DNA from 4 places in the Ensifer sp. ENS02 genome. Region 1 is predicted to be linked to each of the others. Evidence: riboswitches for the same ligand, from Rfam matches in the RefSeq annotation. Region 1 holds a riboswitch; each other region holds the start of a gene.

Region 1 (4,205 bases):
GGGCGACGAGACCGCAAAGCCAGTGGCGTTCATCACCACGTCGGGTGCGGCCTCCGAAAAAATCGCCTGCAGCGTGCCGACGGAAACGGCATCCTTGAGGCTTGAGACGAACACCGGCAGTGCCCGCACACCTTCAGCCTCCAGCGCATCGATCAGCGCCTCCACCGGCCGTGTCTCGCCACTCTGCACGAGCGCGCGGTAAAAGCAGATCCCAACCGTCGGGGGTTCGAATCCCTCCCCCGCTACCATCCGTCCCTGAACACGAGACTGCCATTCGCTGACGCCGATCACGCCAGCACCCGGCCACCAGATGCCGGCCTTCAACAGGGGCTTTGCCGGCTGCGGCTTCTCGGCACCCGTGACCAGTGCGGCCGCATAGTCGAGAAACAGCCCGGCATTGTCCGAGCCGCCTTCGGTGAAGTAAGCCCAAAGGCGCTGGCGGTCGTCGGCTGCGACGGTGGAGAAAGGCTCCAGCCCCGGATCCGGCTTGTCGTCACCCGGCAGAACCGCGATCTCGAAACGATGGGTGACGGCAGCCGCATGCAGGGCTTCCAGCAGATAACGGAAATAGCTGGCGCCACCGAGCGGCCGGACGACGATCAGCTTGGCGTGACGCGCCGTGCGCTCGACGTAAGTGTCGACCGACATCGGGTGCATCAGGCTCATCAGGCTGGCGATACGCAGGCTCAAGCCTCCGTCGCGTCGGCCGTGAGCCGCGGCGATCGAGGAGAGCTCGGTGTCGGCGGCCGATAGGAAAAGGATATCGGCCGGCGTTTGCCCAAGGTCGATCGCCTCGTTGCCGTCGGCGATCGTTCCTTTCTGGGCGAGAAGCAGATGCATTCGTCTTGTCCGTTGGGGCAATTCCGAACGAAAACGCCAAAAGCGTTTTCCATCCGGAACTGCATCATTTCAATGTGTTAGATCATTTCATTCAAAGAACGATCTACACGAGCGCGGTGATCGCAGCGCGCACCGCCGCCTCGTCCATGTCGTGCAGGCCGATGACGACGAGGCGCGTACCGCGCTTTTCGCCGGCGCCCCAGGCGCGGTCGTAATACTGGTCGATGCGGGCGCCGACCGCCTGGATCAGGAGGCGCATCGGCTTGCCGGGCACGTCGGCAAAGCCCTTGAGGCGCAGAACGTCGTGCTCCGCGATCACGCCCTTCAGGCGATCGATGAACGCCGAGGGATCGGCGATCGAACCGAGCTCGACGACGAAGCTGTCGAACTCGTCGTGATCGTGCTCCTCACCTGCCTCGTGCTCCATCTCGTGATGCGACTTGCGGTTGGCGATATCGCTTTCCGTGCCGACACCGAGGCCAAGCAGGATGGCAGCGGCGACTTCGCCGTTCTTCGCCTCGATCATCGTCGGCTTGCGGCTGGTGCGCGAAGACACCTCGTCGCGTACGGCCTTGAGGCCGGAGGCATCGATCAGATCGGTCTTGTTGAGAACGATGAGATCGGCAGCCGTCAGTTGGTCCTCGAACAGCTCCTCGATCGGGCTTTCGTGATCGAGATTGTCGTCCTCGACGCGCAGCGCATCGACCTTGTCGTGGTCGTCGGCAAAGCGGCCAGCGGCAACGGCGGCGCTGTCGACCACGGTGACGACGCCATCGACGGTCACTTCGCTGCGGATATCCGGCCAGTTGAAAGCGGCGATCAGCGGCTGCGGCAGGGCAAGGCCCGAGGTTTCGATGATGATGTGGTCAGGGCGGTTTTCACGCTCGAGCAGCTTCGTCATGGTCGGGATGAAATCGTCAGCCACGGTGCAGCAGATGCAGCCATTGGTGAGCTCGATGATGTCGTCCTCGGTGCAGGCCTCGGCACCGCAGCCCTTCAAGACATCGCCGTCGACGCCGAGATCGCCGAACTCGTTGATGATCAGCGCGATGCGCTTGCCGTCGGCGTTCTGCAGCAGGTTGCGGATCATCGTCGTCTTGCCGGCGCCGAGGAAGCCGGTGATGACGGTCGCCGGGATCTTGCCCTGGTTGGCTCTCGCAGTGGTCATGGATCAACCCTTCATTTTCAGCGGCAAACCGGCCGCGACAAAGTAAACTTCAGCGGATTTCTCCGCAACGATCTGGTGAAGCCGGCCGGCATGGTCGCGAAACTCGCGGGCCATGCGGTTCTCGGGCACGATGCCGAGGCCGACCTCATTGGAAACAAAGACGAGGCGCGCCCGCGCCTCAGGCAGATACGCAACAAGGGCGGCGAACTCCGCCGTCATGTCGCGCTCTTCCAGCATGAGATTGGTTACCCATAGCGTCAGGCAGTCGATCAGGACCACATGGCTGGGATCATCGATGCGTCTGAGGATGCCGACGAGATCGAGCGGCTCCTCATGCGTCGTCCAGCCCTCGCCGCGGCGCGTCCGGTGATGGTCGATGCGCTCGCGCATTTCGTCGTCCCAGGCGCGGCCCGTGGCGACGTAATGCATGGTGAAGCCGGACGCTTCGACGAGCCTCTCGGAAAAGCTGGACTTGCCGGAACGGGCGCCGCCAAGGACCAGCACGGGCCCGGCGCTGAGACTGCTCATCGTGGCTGCCTCAACATTCCCAAATCAGCCGTCGGTGGCAAAAGCCATCGGACGCGCCACGGGCGCGTTCTTGAAAACATCTGCGAGCCAAAACAACCTCCGTGATGGCGTTGGAGACAAAAGTCCCCTCGGGCGGAATGCCCATACCGGATGGCAGGTCTCCTGGCTCACGGCGTCACGGGCCGAACATCGCCTCGCCCTTAAAGGGCAAGGTTCCGATGTCAGGGCCCGAGCGGCCCGCCTCACCTTCCCGGCGTCTTTCCGGTGCCACAGCGAACCTTTGCGCGTCGTCTCCGACGCATGGGCGCTGTGAGGGACATCGTGAAAGGCGGACGATTCGTAGAAGAAGAGGCGTCCAAACCCGGCTGATCACGATGCCACGCCAGTGGCTTTTCCGGCTTGATCCCCGACCTGCCCCGATTGCCCATGCAACCGGCCGACAGCCCGGCACCAAACCCGATGGCGAACCCTGACCGTTCTACAGTCGCGGGGTCGGCTGCGATAAGGATGCCCGATTTGGGTCCACCCGTCACATTCCCAATTATTCCCCCAGATCGCCACGACAAGGGGGAACCATCCAACACCTGATGATTAGGAAGCGGGCAGCCCAAAGTCAATCGACGCATGCGACGCCTCCCCGGCCGAGTTGCGCCACGCGACGATTTGTCGGGCGTCAGGCACGACGGCAGTGTGAACGGAACCGATGTCGAAACCTAGTGCTATGGATAGCAAACTGCTGCTAACACCTGTGTCAAAGTGCCGAGGGCGAATTTCGCCAGAAAAGGAACCTTTCGAGTGGATACCGACCTGCGCCGCGTCGTCCTCATCGTCTCCCTGTTGAACCTTGGCTATTTCGGGGTCGAACTCCTTGTCGCGCTTTCGATCGGCTCGGTGTCCCTCATGGCCGACAGCGTCGACTTCCTCGAAGACGCCTCCGTCAACATGCTGATTTTCTTTGCTCTGGCCTGGACGGCGCGAACCCGCGCGCGGGTCGGCATGGCGATGGCGTTCATTCTACTGGTACCGGCGCTGGCCTTCCTTTGGACGGCCTGGGCGAAGTTCATGGATCCGGTCCCGCCAGAGCCCTTTGCCCTGTCCCTGACCGGACTTGGGGCGCTGGTGGTCAACCTCTTCTGCGCCTATCTGCTCGTCGCCTACCGTCACACGAGCGGCAGCCTCACGCGGGCAGCATTTCTCTCGGCCCGCAACGATGCCTTCGCCAATGTGGCCATCATCGCCGCGGGTCTGGCGACAGCCTATCTGTGGCAGTCGGCCTGGCCGGACCTGATCGTCGGCCTGGGGATTGCCCTGATGAACCTGGATGCCGCGCGGGAAGTCTGGGAAGCCGCAAGCGAGGAGGACGATGTCGCAGCGCAGTTCCCCCGGGGACCTGCTGGCTGACCGTTGCCGCGTCCCTAGTGCCTGAGCAACTCGTCCAGCCAGCGACGATCGAGCACAGCCTCCAGTTCGTTCGCGACATCGTCGAGCGCCGCATCGACCGATTGGCGGTAGTTGTTGGCGCCGCCTTCGATGCCGAAACTCTTGAGCAGCGCGCCGCGATAGGCGTCGCTGGTGAAGAGCCCATGCAGGTAGGTGCCCATCACGCGGCCATCGGCCGAAAGCGCGCCGTCGGCGCGATTGTCGATGCGCACCGACGGCCGGCCACAGT
Region 2 (4,205 bases), on a different contig from region 1:
CCACCGAGCGGCGCCCGACACGAACCGGACGGCCGCTGAAGCAGACGATCTGACCGATGCGCGCAGGCGCACGAAAATCGATGCGGTCGCAGGATGCGGTGACGAAGGGAACGCGCGCGTGACCGGTGGCGACGATGAAAGCGATCCGGTCCATCGACGCGAGGGCGGCGCCACCAAAGAGCGTGCCATGGTGATTGGTATCGCCTGGAAAAACGATGTCGATCAGGGTTTGTGGCGCCGGGGTTTCCCCCGGCGCCGTCGTGACTTCGTGCTGCCCCGTCATGCTTTGACGGCTTCGCGCGTATCGGCGGCAAAAGCCGCTCGAAGCGAGCGGGCGGCGGCGACCATGTTGACGAGCGCCGGCCGCGTCTCTTCCCAGCGCCTGGTCTTCAGTCCGCAATCGGGATTGACCCAGATCTGGTCCGGCGTGAGGCCCTCGGTCGCTTTTTCGATGAGATGCACCATTTCCTCGACGCTGGGCGCGCGTGGCGAATGGATGTCGTAGACGCCCGGGCCGATCTCGTTCGGATAGGCCTTGTCGGCGAAGGCGCCGAGCAGTTCCATTTTCGATCGCGACGTCTCGATCGACATGACGTCGGCGTCCATCGCCGCGATTGCGGCCATGATGTCGTTGAACTCGGAGTAGCACATATGGGTGTGGATCTGGGTCGCATCGCCCACCCCGGCTGCACTGAGACGGAAGCACTCCACCGCCCAGTCGAGATAGGTCTTGCGATCGGCATTTCGCAGCGGCAGGCCTTCGCGCAGTGCCGGTTCGTCGATCTGGATGATGGCGATGCCGGCCGCCTCGAGATCCGACACTTCATCGCGCAGTGCTAGCGCGATCTGCCGGCACACCACGGAACGTGGCAGGTCGTCACGAACGAAGGACCATAGCAGCATGGTGACCGGACCCGTCAGCATGCCCTTGACCGGGCGATCGGTCAGCGACTGCGCGAAGGTCGCCCACTCGACCGTCATCGGGTTTGGTCGCGAAACGTCGCCGAAGATAACAGGCGGACGCACGCAGCGCGATCCGTAGCTCTGCACCCAGCCGCTCTGGGTGAAGGCGTAGCCCGAGAGCTGCTCGCCAAAATACTGCACCATGTCGTTGCGCTCGAACTCGCCGTGAACGAGTACGTCGATGCCGACCTCTTCCTGCCAGCGCACCGCCACTTCGGTCTCTCGGCGAAGATAGGCGGTGTAGTCGACATAGCTGAGTTCGCCCTTCGCATGCAGTGAACGGGCCTGCCGAACCTCCGATGTCTGCGGGAAGGATCCGATCGTCGTTGTCGGGAAGAGCGGCAATGACAGCTTCTTCGCCTGCAGTGCCCGGCGGCCCGCGAACGGGGATTGCCGCTTGCTGTCCGCATCCGTCAGCGCTTTCAAGCGCCCGGCGACCAGAGGATCATGGATCCTGAGTGAGGTGAGCCTCGCCTGGGCGGACGCGATCGAGGCGGCGAAAACGTGCTCGGAAATGGCAAGCCCCGGCTCGAAGGCGCTGGCAAGCAGGCTGAGTTCGTCGAGTTTCTGCGTACCGAAGGCGAGCCAGGAGGAAAGTTCCGGATCAAGCGCACGCTCCAGGTCGAGATCGATCGGCACGTGCAGGAGTGAGCATGAAGGTGCGAGTTCGATGCGGTCGCGGCCGTGGGCCGAAGTCAGAGGCTGCAGCCGGCGGAACAGGCCGGCCAGATCGGTCCGCCAGATGTTGCGGCCGTCGATGACCCCGAGCGATAGGACCCGGTCCGCCGGAGCCGATTGGATGAGCGTGTCGATCTGCTGCGGCGCGCGCACGAGATCGACATGCAGTCCATCGACCGGCAGCGCCAACGCCGTTGCCGTGTTGTCGCCGATCGAGCCGAAATAGGTCGCCAGCATGATCTTGAGTCCGGGCACGTCGGTGTCGAACGTGCGATAGGCGAGGTCGAGAGCGCGACGATCCTTGTCCGCGAGATCGAGCGCCAGGCAAGGCTCGTCGATCTGGACCCAATCGGCGCCGGCGTCAGCAAGCTCCGCCAGGACCCTCACGTAAACGGGCAGGAGCCGTTCGATCAGATCGACCGGATCGAAGTCGCCGCCCTTCGATTTGCCGAGCTTCAGCAGTGTCACCGGGCCGATGAGCACCGGGCGTGTGCGATAGCCGAGGGCCTGAGCTTCCTGGAAGGCTTCCAGCGGCCGATTGTGGGTGAGCTCGAAGCGCTGATCCCTGTCGAACTCGGGCACCATGTAGTGATAGTTGGTGTCGAACCACTTTGTCATTTCGAGCGCGGGAGTGCCGCTGCTGCTTCCCGAATGGGTGCAGCCGGCGGCGCAGGGCGTTCCGGCCGAGCCGCGCGCCATGGCAAAATAGGTGTCGAGATCGACCGGGCCGCCCGTCCAGCCATAGGCCGGCGGGATTGCGCCGACAAGCACGGCGGTATCGAGCACGTGGTCGTAGAAGGAGAAGTCGTTGGAGGGGATGATGTCGATGCCGCGCGTTTTCTGCGCGGCCCAGTTTTCAGCGCGGAGCTTGGCTCCGGTATCGAGAAGTTCGCCGCGGCTGGCCTTTCCGGCCCAATAGCGTTCGAGCGCGAATTTCAATTCGCGACGGCGGCCGATGCGCGGGAAACCGAGATTGGCAGTCTTGATGGTCATTTCCTTACCCCGAAGGTTATGGGCAAGGCTTGAATGCGACGCAGCCGCGGCGCGAGAGCGATCCCGCGTCCTCAACGCGCCTCATCGGACACCCCGCCCGTGGACGTTGTTCATCGCGGCAGGTCTCCTGGCTTGCGGGTCGTCACGGACCGTTCCGTCTTCCCGAGGCGTCTCCCTCAGTGACATCTTCGAACGGCCGCTCTCCGCTTACAGTTGCGGGGGCAGCTCCGGCATGGGCGCTTGTCTGGCGCCGCACCGAATTCCCTCTTAGCTCCGTCCCTCCAAAGGCGGGCGAAGAACCACGGTGGGGCGACAATGCCCTGTCCCGAGCTCTTCGTCAATCGCATAAAGAAATGCTTATGTCTTTATTCTCTCCCGCCGCCGCCCGCGGCGAGACAGTGGCAGGACGAGGTCTTTCCATTGCTTTCCGCTCACGGGACGGTTGCGGTTTGGTCGAAGCGTCCTCCTCCGGCCACTGCCACGGATCCGCCGCGTCGCCAACGCGCGCGCGGATATGCTCTTGATCTCGCGTCAGGCCGATATCCCGGAGTTGGAACTCGTTGAACGTGTCGATGGCAACCGGAGGGTTGAGGGTCTTATCGGCCCAGTTCAGGACATGGTAAATCGTTGATCGCACTGCGCTAAGCATTGCTATCCTCACTTCTTTCAAGGGCGTGTGTTCGCGAAAAAAAGTGAGGGTTTTTGCCGTTTCGCGCAAAGCGATTTCTCGCATGCGGGCATAAAGAATGCTTATCTCAGTTCCATGAGCAAGATTCCTCCCATGAGTGCGGTGCGCGCCTTTGAGGCCGCCGCCAGGCACCTGAGTTTCACCCGCGCCGCCGAAGAGCTCGGCATGACGCAGGCGGCCGTCAGCTATCAGATCCGGCTGTTGGAAGATCGCATCGGCGCGCCGCTGTTCGTTCGGCTTCCGCGCGAGGTGCGATTGACCGGCGCCGGGCGGCAGCTAGCGCCGAAGGTGACCGAAGCGATCGATCTCTTAGGGGCGGCTTTCTCGGAGATCGCCGACAAGACCGAACATCACCTGCGCATCTCGGTGCTGCCAACCGTCGTGTCGAGCTGGCTCGGTCAGCGCCTCGCGTCGTTTCAGACCGCGCATCCCAACATCAGCATCAGGGTGCACATGTCGACCGAGTTGGTCGATTTCAAACGTGACGCCATCGATCTCGCGGTGCGCAGCGGCGCCGGCGACTGGCCGGGCAACGATGTCTTTCCCTTGTTTCCGCTCGATTACGTGCCTGTCTGCACGCCATCCTTCCTGGAAAAGTACCAGCTCAAGGAGCCCGCGGACGTTCTGAGAGTCCGGCGTTTCGGCAACGCCAGCTGGTGGCGGCGGTGGATGATCGAAACCGGCGTCGAGCCGCCGGCAAGCAATGGCACCGAATTGATCTTCGACGTGCAGGCGATGGATGTCGCCACAATCCTTGCGGATCACGGCATTGCGATTGCCGTCTCGACCTTCCTGATGGATGAACTGAAGAGCGGCAGGCTCATCCGGCCGTTCGAGCATGTGGTGCGCGACGGCCGCGCCTATTGGCTCGTCTATCCGCAAA
Region 3 (4,205 bases), 570 kb from region 1:
TAGCTGGGCGCTGATGCGCAGCATACCGGCGATCCGCCTCGGCCTTGAGCGGGCGGGCTTCGACGGTGGCTGGCTGCAGGAGGGGGAAGGCGCGTGTGGTAATCCGCCCGCATCCCGCGCCAGAGGATGAGAATGGACGACGGAGACGGCATGCGCTCGAACGACCACCGGCCGACAGCGGAGACCGCGGCGTTTGCGCCGCAGGCGCTGGCCGTCGCCGACCATCTGCGTGCCCAGTTTCCCGAGGCTGCCGTCTCGCTCGGGCCGGCGGCCAGTGATTTCAGCGCGCCGGGTGACTTCTGGGCTACGGGCAGCGCTGGCCTTGAGGCGGGGCTCGCCTATCAGGATTTCTTCGGGGTCGGCATGACCGACCGGGTCCGGGCGGCGCATCTGATCGCCTTCTATAGCCGCCAGCTGAGCGTAGTCCTTGGCGCGTTCCATCTCGGCGCCGGGTTGCAGGCGGAGGTGGCCGGCATTCGTTTCGAGGATTGGACGCGGCTTCACCGTGGCGTCGAAATCGCGGGCAAGCGCTATCATTTTCGCCTGCATCCGCCGGCCACGGAGCGCCAGGGTGGCGAAGGCGTCAGCGCATTCGAACAGGGCTTCATCGCCCATCTGGTACCCGTCGTTGCGGTTCTGAAAGCGCGAGCAGGGCTGTCGAGCGGGGCGCAATGGCGGCTCGCGGCCGATGCCCTGGCCGGCGCGTTCCTGGAAATCGGCCGCGCGATCGGCGACGAGGCGCGCGGCAGGGCCGAGGCGCTGGCGATCGTCAAACGACCGGGTTCGCGGCTCTACTCAGAGGAGCTCTGCTACGAGCAGATCGCGGCTCTCGATCCGGCAAGCGGCGCTCAGCTGTCGCGCCAGTATCGGATCCGTTGCGGCTGCTGTCTCTACTTCAAGACGGAAGGGGGCAGCTTCTGCGACACTTGCGTGCTGCTGGAGCCGGAAGATCGCCGCGCGCGGCTGGCGGCGCATCTCATGCAAAACGGCGGGACCTGAACCCCGCCGTCGCTTTGCTGACGATCTGTGATCAGTGATCACTGTGCCTTGACGAAGCGCTCGTTGATGAAGCCGGAGACGACGCCGAGCACGATCCAGAAGGCGAGCGTGGTGGCGAGTGCGGCAACCGCAAACTCGGCGCCGAGCACGGCCGGAACGTTGCTGGTGATATCGAGCGGCTGCGGCGCACCGTAGACATGGGGTGCTGCGATCAGCACCAGGCCTGCGACCTTGGAGACGATCTCCTCGCGCAGGACAACGAGATAGAGGCCGACGGCGGAGAGCGCCACTGTCACCAGCCACCAGGTCTGGCGGTCGCCGAGTTCGGCTGCCGGAAAGCCCGGCAGTTCCGGCGGCAGACCGATCGCCGGCAGCATGTGCACGGCAAGCCAGCCGCAGGCGCCCCACAGCGCGCCGTTCCTGAGCGTGATCGGGTAGCCGATCACCAGGCTGACGCCGGCGAGCAGCAGGCCGAAGCCGGAACCTGTGACGAGGTTCGCCATCAGCGTGCCGGAGAAGCGGCTCATGCCGAACATGATGCCGCCTTCCTCATGCTCGCCCTCATGGGCATAGGCCGGGGTGATCGGCGACAAAGCGTCGAGAAAGGCGCCGAACGGCGACACGGCTTTGAGCGACGAGTGCTGGTCGTGGTTTTCTGCGGCCGGCTGTGCCGCACCCGGCTGGGCGGCGGGCTGTTCGGTGGCGGCCGGTGCCTCGCCTTCGAATTCTTCTGCATGCAGGATCAGCGGTGTGACGCGCAGTTCCTGGGCGCCGGTCATGAAGACACCGGCAATCAATCCAGCCACGATCGCGGCCAGAAGCGTTCTGACAATCATCTTGAAATCCCTCGATAACGACAAAAGCCACGCCCTGTGGCGTGGTCCTTGAGCCTTCCCATTTTCCCTATGCTGCGGATGGCCTTCGCGCGCCGGAAAAACCGGGATGCACGCAGGCCTCCATCCGGCTCGGGCCGGATGCGTTCAGGTCCGCAGATTGTTCGATGCGGAACGTTGTTCACGTTCCGGCGCATCGGTCAGTGGCAGGGGAAGCCGTAGGAGTGGCGGGTGTCGTGCGCCGTGTCGTGCAGCACTGCCGAGTTGGCAAGGCCGGCGCCAAAGACGAGGAATGCGCCGATGAAGAGCGCGATGACGCCAGCGGTCAGACGATCGCTGAGGGAGAGCGGGGTGCTCGAAATGGTAGACGTAGCCATGACAACCTCCGTGATGGCATCGGGAAATTCCCGGTTGGGCCCTATGCCCGTATCGAGTGGCAGGTTTCCTGGCTCACGGCGTTGGGCTCGATGCCCTCGATCTGCCTCGCCTTCCCAGCTCGGCCGCCCTCTCGCGGTCTTGCCAGTGGCTTCTTCCGGATCGCTCCGGAACGGTGGATCGACGTCGCTCTACAGTCGCGGGGTCGGCCGTGATTTGAATGCCCAGCTTGGGTCCATCCGTCACATTCCCGTTTACTCCCGAAACACGTTCGCGTCCCGGGAACCAATCGATCCCAGATGATTAGGATTGTGTCATGGAGTTGTCAATTGAGTGCGCGCCGCCGCGCGGTCCATCCGCGACAAAATCCTTGATGGTCATGCGTTTGTAGGCTTCGACGATCTGGTCACCCTCGGCCCGGTCGACCGAGACTGCAAGTCGCATGGTGCAGTCGCCGAGATGCATGATCAGGAAGGCGGCGCTGTCGATCTCTTCGCGCGGCGTCTCCGGCACAAGGCGGGCCCAGACATCGGCAAGCAGCTTTCCGCCGGCGCGGCTTTGCGCAAGATCGATCTCGCGCAGTGCCTTGTCGGCCTGCATCGCCGACCAGATGTCGCGCATGACCGGCTCGGCGAGGAACATGTCATAGTAGATGTCGAACAGCAGCGAGAAGGCGTCGCGCAGTTCGGCTATCGACGTGACCTTGGCCAGTTCGGCCGCGATGCACTCGTTGCAGACCGCATTGTAGCGCTCGGCCAGCGTGCGCACGATTGCCGCCTTGTCGGGGAAGTACTGATAAAGTGATCCGATCGAAATCCCAGCCTTTTCAGCGACTTCGCTCATGCGCATGGCGTCACTGCCCTTCTCCTGGATGAGCGCCGTCGCGCAGGCAAGGATCTGCTCGACGCGCTCGCGGCTGCGCTTCTGGCTCGGCGTCCGGCGCAGCGCAGGCTCGTCGTCGGCGGGAAGCGTGGCGGGACTTGCATCTGGAATCATGAGTAATGCTCACATTTTGGCTTGACTCCTAAAATACGAGGATTTATCACATTTGCAAATGTGAGAGATGCTCATGTTTGTTGGTGGAACCTCAGGAGGAAACGATGTCTCAGAAAGTCACACTGGTTTTGGGCGGTACCGGCAAGACGGGGCGGCGGGTGGCCGATCGCCTTCGGGAGCGGGGCATAGCGGTCCGCATCGGCGCCCGTTCGGCGTCGCCTTCCTTCGATTGGACGGATGAGGCGACCTGGGCGCCCGCCCTTGAAAATGTCGATCGCATCTATGTCTGCTACCAGCCCGATCTGGCGGTGCCGGGCGCCGTCGACGTCATCGACCGGTTCTCGAGCCTTGCCGTTCGCTCGGGCATCAAGCGGCTGGTGCTCCTGTCGGGCCGCGGCGAGGACGAGGCGGAAGCCTCCGAGCGTGCGCTGCAGGCCTCCGGCGCCGATTGGACGGTCATCCGGGGCAGCTGGTTCTTCGAGAATTTCGACGAAGGCTTCCTCGCCGACAGCGTGGTGAGTGGTTCGGTCTTCCTGCCGGTGGACGAGGTCACCGAGCCCTTCGTCAGTTGCGACGACATCGCCGACGTGGCGGTTGAGGCCCTTCTGGACGATGCGCATATCGGCAAGGTCTATGCCTTGACCGGCCCGCGCCTGATGACCTTTGCCCAGGCCGTCGCCGAGATCGCCGCGGCCGCCAACCGTCGGATCTCTTATCAGGCCATTCCGGTTTCCGACTTCGCAGCGCATCTCAAGGCGGACGGCGTGCCGGATGACTATGTCGAACTCATCCGCTATCTCTTCACCTCGGTGCTCGACGGACGCAATTCCAGCATGACGTCCGATGTCGAGCGCGTGCTTGGGCGGCGTCCGCGCGACTTTGCCGATTACGCCCGGGAAACCGCAGCAACTGGTGTTTGGAGTCTTGCCGCATGATCCCGCTGATCCCCGCTCTGGCGTTTGCCGCCGCGATCGGTTCCGGCCTGATGGCCGGGCTGTTCTT
Region 4 (4,205 bases), on a different contig from region 1:
TTGGCGCCATCAATGCGGCCGCGAAGCCCGTGCCAGCCGTGGCGTGCCTCATGTCCCTCGACGATGAAGCCGAGGTTCAGCCCGGACATCTGCGTCGCCAGAACCTCCAGCTCCGAACGGAACAGCAGGTCCTCCGGACGACGCGCGCAGGAGATGAAGGTCACATCCGTCTCTGGCACGCAGTCCGCCATCCAGCGCGTCATCGACATCATCGGCGTGATGCCGGAGCCGGCCGAGATAAACAGGTATTTGTCGCCGGGATGGCGGACGAAGCTGAAATCGCCGAGCGGGCCAAAGGCGCGGAGTTTCATTCCGGGCTTCAGGTGCTCGAACATCCAGCGGGTGCCGATGCTGTCTGACTGCGCCTTGACGGTCACGGCGATCGACAGCGGCCGCGAGGGCGTCGACGACAGGGTGTAGGTGCGCATCACTGGCTCGTCGGCGACGGGCAGTTCGAGGGTCACGAATTGCCCGGGCAGATAGCGAAACCAGGCGGGCTTTTCGGTCCGGAAGGTGAAGGTCATGACATCGGCGGTCTCGACGACCGCCGATGTGCATTCGAGCATCTGCTGCCGGTCGATCCAGACATGCAGCGCGTCGAAATGGTGAAACGAAGAGGCCATCTGCATGTCAGGCGACCCTTGAAAGCGGAGCCGCGTCGCCGGCAAGGCGCTGCTCCATGAACTTGCAGTACCACTCGACGAACTGCATGACGCCACCCTCGTGCTCGGGCGAATAGGGACCGGGCTCATAGGCCGGTGAGCGGATGCCGAAGGCATTTTCCTCGACGATCTGACGGTCCTGATCGTTGGTCTCGGTCCAGACATGCGTCAGTTCTTCTAGATTGTAGTCGACGCCTTCGACCGCATCCTTGTTGACGAGCCACTTCGTCGTCACCTGCGTCAGTTCGGGCCCGAGCGGCAGCACCCGGAAGGTGATGGCGTGGTCGGCGAGCACATGGTTCCAGGTGGTCGGATAGTGGAACATCAAGAGCGTGCCGATCTGGCTCTGGGAGACGTCGGCGGACAGGGCCCGCCTGACGGCGCGGGCGCCCGACATGGTGTAGCTTTCGGCATTGTCGACAAGCGGCATGCGGGCGGCGCGGAACTGACCGGTCGGCGACATCTTAAATTCGCTCGGCAGGCCCCCGGCCTCGCACTTCGCCCAATGTTCGGCGATCACAGGATCATCCTTTGCGCCCTGCACCCCGGTCGCCGTCGGCGCCTCAGGATAGGTGCGGCAGAGTTCCGGATGATTGGCGGCGCAATGGTAGCATTCGCGGTTGTTTTCCCAGACGAGCTTCCAGTTGCCCTTCTCGATGATGGTGCTTTCGAACGCGACCTTGGTTTCGCCGAGCCGATGCGGCGCGAGATACGGTAAGGCCATGTCGCGGAACGCCGTGAAATCCATCGGCTTTTCCGACAGGTTGATGAAGATGTAGCCGCCGACCGTTTCGCAATGGATCGGCTTCAGACTGTGGGCGGCCTTGTCGAAATCCTCTCCCATCTGCCGGGCGAAGAGCAGCGAGCCATCGAGTTCGTAGGTCCACTGGTGATAGGGACAGACAAGCTTTGCCGACGAGCCTTTCGCCTGCGTGCAGACGCGCGAGCCGCGGTGGCGGCAGGAATTGTGCAGCGCCCGGATGGCGCCCTGGCGGTCGCGGGTGATGACAACGGGGTAGTCGCCTACCTGGACGGTGAAGTAATTGCCGGCCCGCGGGATCTCGCAGTCATGGCCGATAAACAGCCAATCCTTGTACCAGATGTTTTCCAGATCCTGCCTGTAGTAGTCGGGATCGATGTAAAAGGCCCGGTCGAGGCTGTAGCCGTCCCGCCTGCCCTTCAGCTTTCGAAGCATATCGTTTCTGGTGTCCATGTCCTGTCCTCATGCGCCATGTTTCGGAGAGGCAGGACAGGAACCCGCACGGGCGCACACCCATGCGTTTGAGGCTCCGATCCGGCTGCCCGCCGCAACCCGTTACGGTTATGTCCGTCAAGGCTGGTTTCCGGGCTCAGGAGCCGTCCTTTCGGACCTGCCCGGCGCCTTCCCGGACGAACCGTCCAGTGGCCTTTGCCGAGGCTTTCGCTCCACCACCGTTGCGGGGGCAGCGCCGGGATTTGACCGGCTTCCCAATTCTCCATCTTCCCTTCGAAGACGGCACCTTGAGTAAGGATATGTAATCGCGGAAGTCGCCTTGGCAGCTGCCCGATAGCGACATCCAATTCCAGAATGACGACACGGAAAAAACCGTGACAAAAGGCCACCGTCTTAGAATTTTTACATTGCAAACATATAGATAGATCACATCTTGGGCATTTGCCGACTTTTGCGGCGCGGTCGGCGCAGATGCGGGAGGGCTTCGCCCGTTTGCGACATCGCGTCAGATAGAGAACGCTAATGATGCAGCCAGGACGAAATCATTCATTAACCATGAGCCGCTAGCCTAGCCGGCGGACGAGAGAGGTCCTGCAGGCAGGCAGATGGCGCGCTGACGATCATGGCAAAGTTGAGATACTACGACGCGACAGCCGAGAAGCTGCCGACAATCCCGCCGAAGGTGGCGGTTCATACCGAATTCCTGCGCACCGGCCGGATCAACCGCAGGCAATGGTTGCCGAGCGAACGCCGGTATTTGAGCTATGAGGAAGTCGCAGACAGGACGGGCAAGAAGCTCAGCACCGCCGGCGACACGACCCATAAGCGGATCAACGGGTTCCACACCTCGATCCAGTTCCCGAAGATGATCTTCCACCGCACGCTCGTCGGCCGGCCGCATCTCGGCTACTGTCACGTGACGGCGGCGCGTACGCCGGTTACTCCCTCCAAGGACATCACCTGGTCCTTCTACTTCGCCAACTTCTTCTGCAACCTGGGCGACGAGACGCATTTTTTCGAGAGTATCCAGCCCGGCTATTCACGCATGTACTTCGCCGTCGCCATCGAACCGGGCGCCGAAGCCGGGCAAATGGTCATCAACCGCAACTTTCGTGACAACGGGCTGCTGTTTCGCACCGATGATCCCAAGGTCGCGCTGAAAAACGTACTGATGCTTGGCGCCAAGGATGACGCGTTGCGTCGCATCATTCGCAGCCTCTGAGCCGAACCGGTTCCTTCAAAGAAAATCGTTCTGTTTTTCCGGTGCGTCCGTTAAGGAAGCGTCGGAAAGGAAACGGCATGGCTGAGATCATCGACACGGATAGAGAACCGGACCGCGCGATCGCGCGCGCCTGCGCCGTTCTTGCCGAAGGCGAGCCGGTCGCCATTCCGACCGAGACCGTCTACGGCCTTGCCGCCGACGCTACCAATCCCGATGCGATCAGTCGCATCTACGAGATGAAGGGGCGCCCGCGCTTCAATCCGCTGATCTCGCATGTTTCCGACATGGCGATGGCCGAAGCCCATGTGCATTTCGATCCGATTTCGAGGCAGCTGGCCGAAGCCTTCTGGCCCGGCCCGCTGACGCTGATCCTTCGGCAGCGCGCCGACAGCACGGTTCATGCGCTGGCGTCCGCCGGCCTCGACACGCTCGGCATCCGCATGCCCGACGGTTTTTCCCGCCGGGTAATCGCCCACTTCGGGCGACCACTGGCCGCACCCAGCGCCAATACGTCGGGCAAGATCAGCCCGACCAATGCGGTCCATGTGGAAGCCGATCTCGGCGACAAACTGAAACTTATCCTCGACGCCGGCCAGGCCCAAATCGGCCTTGAGTCGACGATCATCAAGGTCGATGGCGACGAGATCCGGCTGCTTCGGCCGGGTGGCCTCGATGCCGCCGAGATCGAACGCCTGCTTGGCCGTCCGGTGACCCGGCCGGAGACGGCGGGAGCGACGATCGAGGCGCCGGGCATGCTCGCCTCGCACTACGCGCCCGGCGCTGCCGTCCGGCTCGATGCCGCCGAGGTGCATGCGGGCGAAGCCTTGATCCGTTTCGGCGGCAATCGGATCGCCGGCGAAGAGCAGGCGGCCGTCGTTCTCGATCTCAGCCCGACTGGCAATCTGCGCGAAGCCGCCGCCAATCTCTTCGACTATATGAAGCGGGCGGATGCCAGCGGCGCAGAGACCATCGCCTTCGGGCCGATCCCTTCGGACGGGTTGGGGGAAGCCATCGTCGACCGGTTGCAACGGGCGGCGGCACCACGAGGGTAAGATAGTGTGCGGCATCTTCTCCGCACCCACCCTCATCGAACGGCACCAATTGCGGT

The links. Region 1 has a riboswitch for cobalamin ahead of cobU (bifunctional adenosylcobinamide kinase/adenosylcobinamide-phosphate guanylyltransferase). Riboswitches for the same ligand answer to the same signal wherever they lie in the genome.
Region 2: another riboswitch for cobalamin. It lies ahead of metE (5-methyltetrahydropteroyltriglutamate--homocysteine S-methyltransferase); the one in region 1 lies ahead of cobU (bifunctional adenosylcobinamide kinase/adenosylcobinamide-phosphate guanylyltransferase).
Region 3: another riboswitch for cobalamin. It lies ahead of IB262_RS00145 (CbtB-domain containing protein); the one in region 1 lies ahead of cobU (bifunctional adenosylcobinamide kinase/adenosylcobinamide-phosphate guanylyltransferase).
Region 4: another riboswitch for cobalamin. It lies ahead of IB262_RS15350 (aromatic ring-hydroxylating dioxygenase subunit alpha); the one in region 1 lies ahead of cobU (bifunctional adenosylcobinamide kinase/adenosylcobinamide-phosphate guanylyltransferase).

Annotation. Positions count from the first base shown of each region.
Region 1 is NZ_JACVAO010000001.1:589,871-594,075, reverse strand. Features, by position in the region: gene cobN (cobaltochelatase subunit CobN) at 1-840, opposite strand, end outside; gene cobW (cobalamin biosynthesis protein CobW) at 944-2,008, opposite strand; gene cobU (bifunctional adenosylcobinamide kinase/adenosylcobinamide-phosphate guanylyltransferase) at 2,012-2,536, opposite strand; cobalamin riboswitch at 2,671-3,129, opposite strand; gene IB262_RS03035 (cation diffusion facilitator family transporter) at 3,332-3,937, shown strand; gene IB262_RS03030 (cobyric acid synthase) at 3,952-4,205, opposite strand, start outside.
Region 2 is NZ_JACVAO010000012.1:49,533-53,737, forward strand. Features, by position in the region: gene IB262_RS24530 (hotdog domain-containing protein) at 1-283, opposite strand, end outside; gene metE (5-methyltetrahydropteroyltriglutamate--homocysteine S-methyltransferase) at 280-2,634, opposite strand; cobalamin riboswitch at 2,734-2,953, opposite strand; gene IB262_RS24540 (hypothetical protein) at 2,972-3,352, opposite strand; gene IB262_RS24545 (LysR substrate-binding domain-containing protein) at 3,416-4,205, shown strand, end outside.
Region 3 is NZ_JACVAO010000001.1:20,338-24,542, forward strand. Features, by position in the region: gene IB262_RS00130 (glucoamylase family protein) at 1-130, shown strand, start outside; gene IB262_RS00135 ((2Fe-2S)-binding protein) at 133-999, shown strand; gene IB262_RS00140 (CbtA family protein) at 1,038-1,835, opposite strand; gene IB262_RS00145 (CbtB-domain containing protein) at 2,033-2,209, opposite strand; cobalamin riboswitch at 2,250-2,512, opposite strand; gene IB262_RS00150 (TetR/AcrR family transcriptional regulator) at 2,511-3,203, opposite strand; gene IB262_RS00155 (NAD(P)H-binding protein) at 3,308-4,138, shown strand; gene IB262_RS00160 (anthrone oxygenase family protein) at 4,135-4,205, shown strand, end outside.
Region 4 is NZ_JACVAO010000006.1:347,303-351,507, reverse strand. Features, by position in the region: gene IB262_RS15355 (hybrid-cluster NAD(P)-dependent oxidoreductase) at 1-629, opposite strand, end outside; gene IB262_RS15350 (aromatic ring-hydroxylating dioxygenase subunit alpha) at 631-1,875, opposite strand; cobalamin riboswitch at 1,979-2,180, opposite strand; gene IB262_RS15345 (DUF6656 family protein) at 2,498-3,097, shown strand; gene IB262_RS15340 (L-threonylcarbamoyladenylate synthase) at 3,175-4,149, shown strand.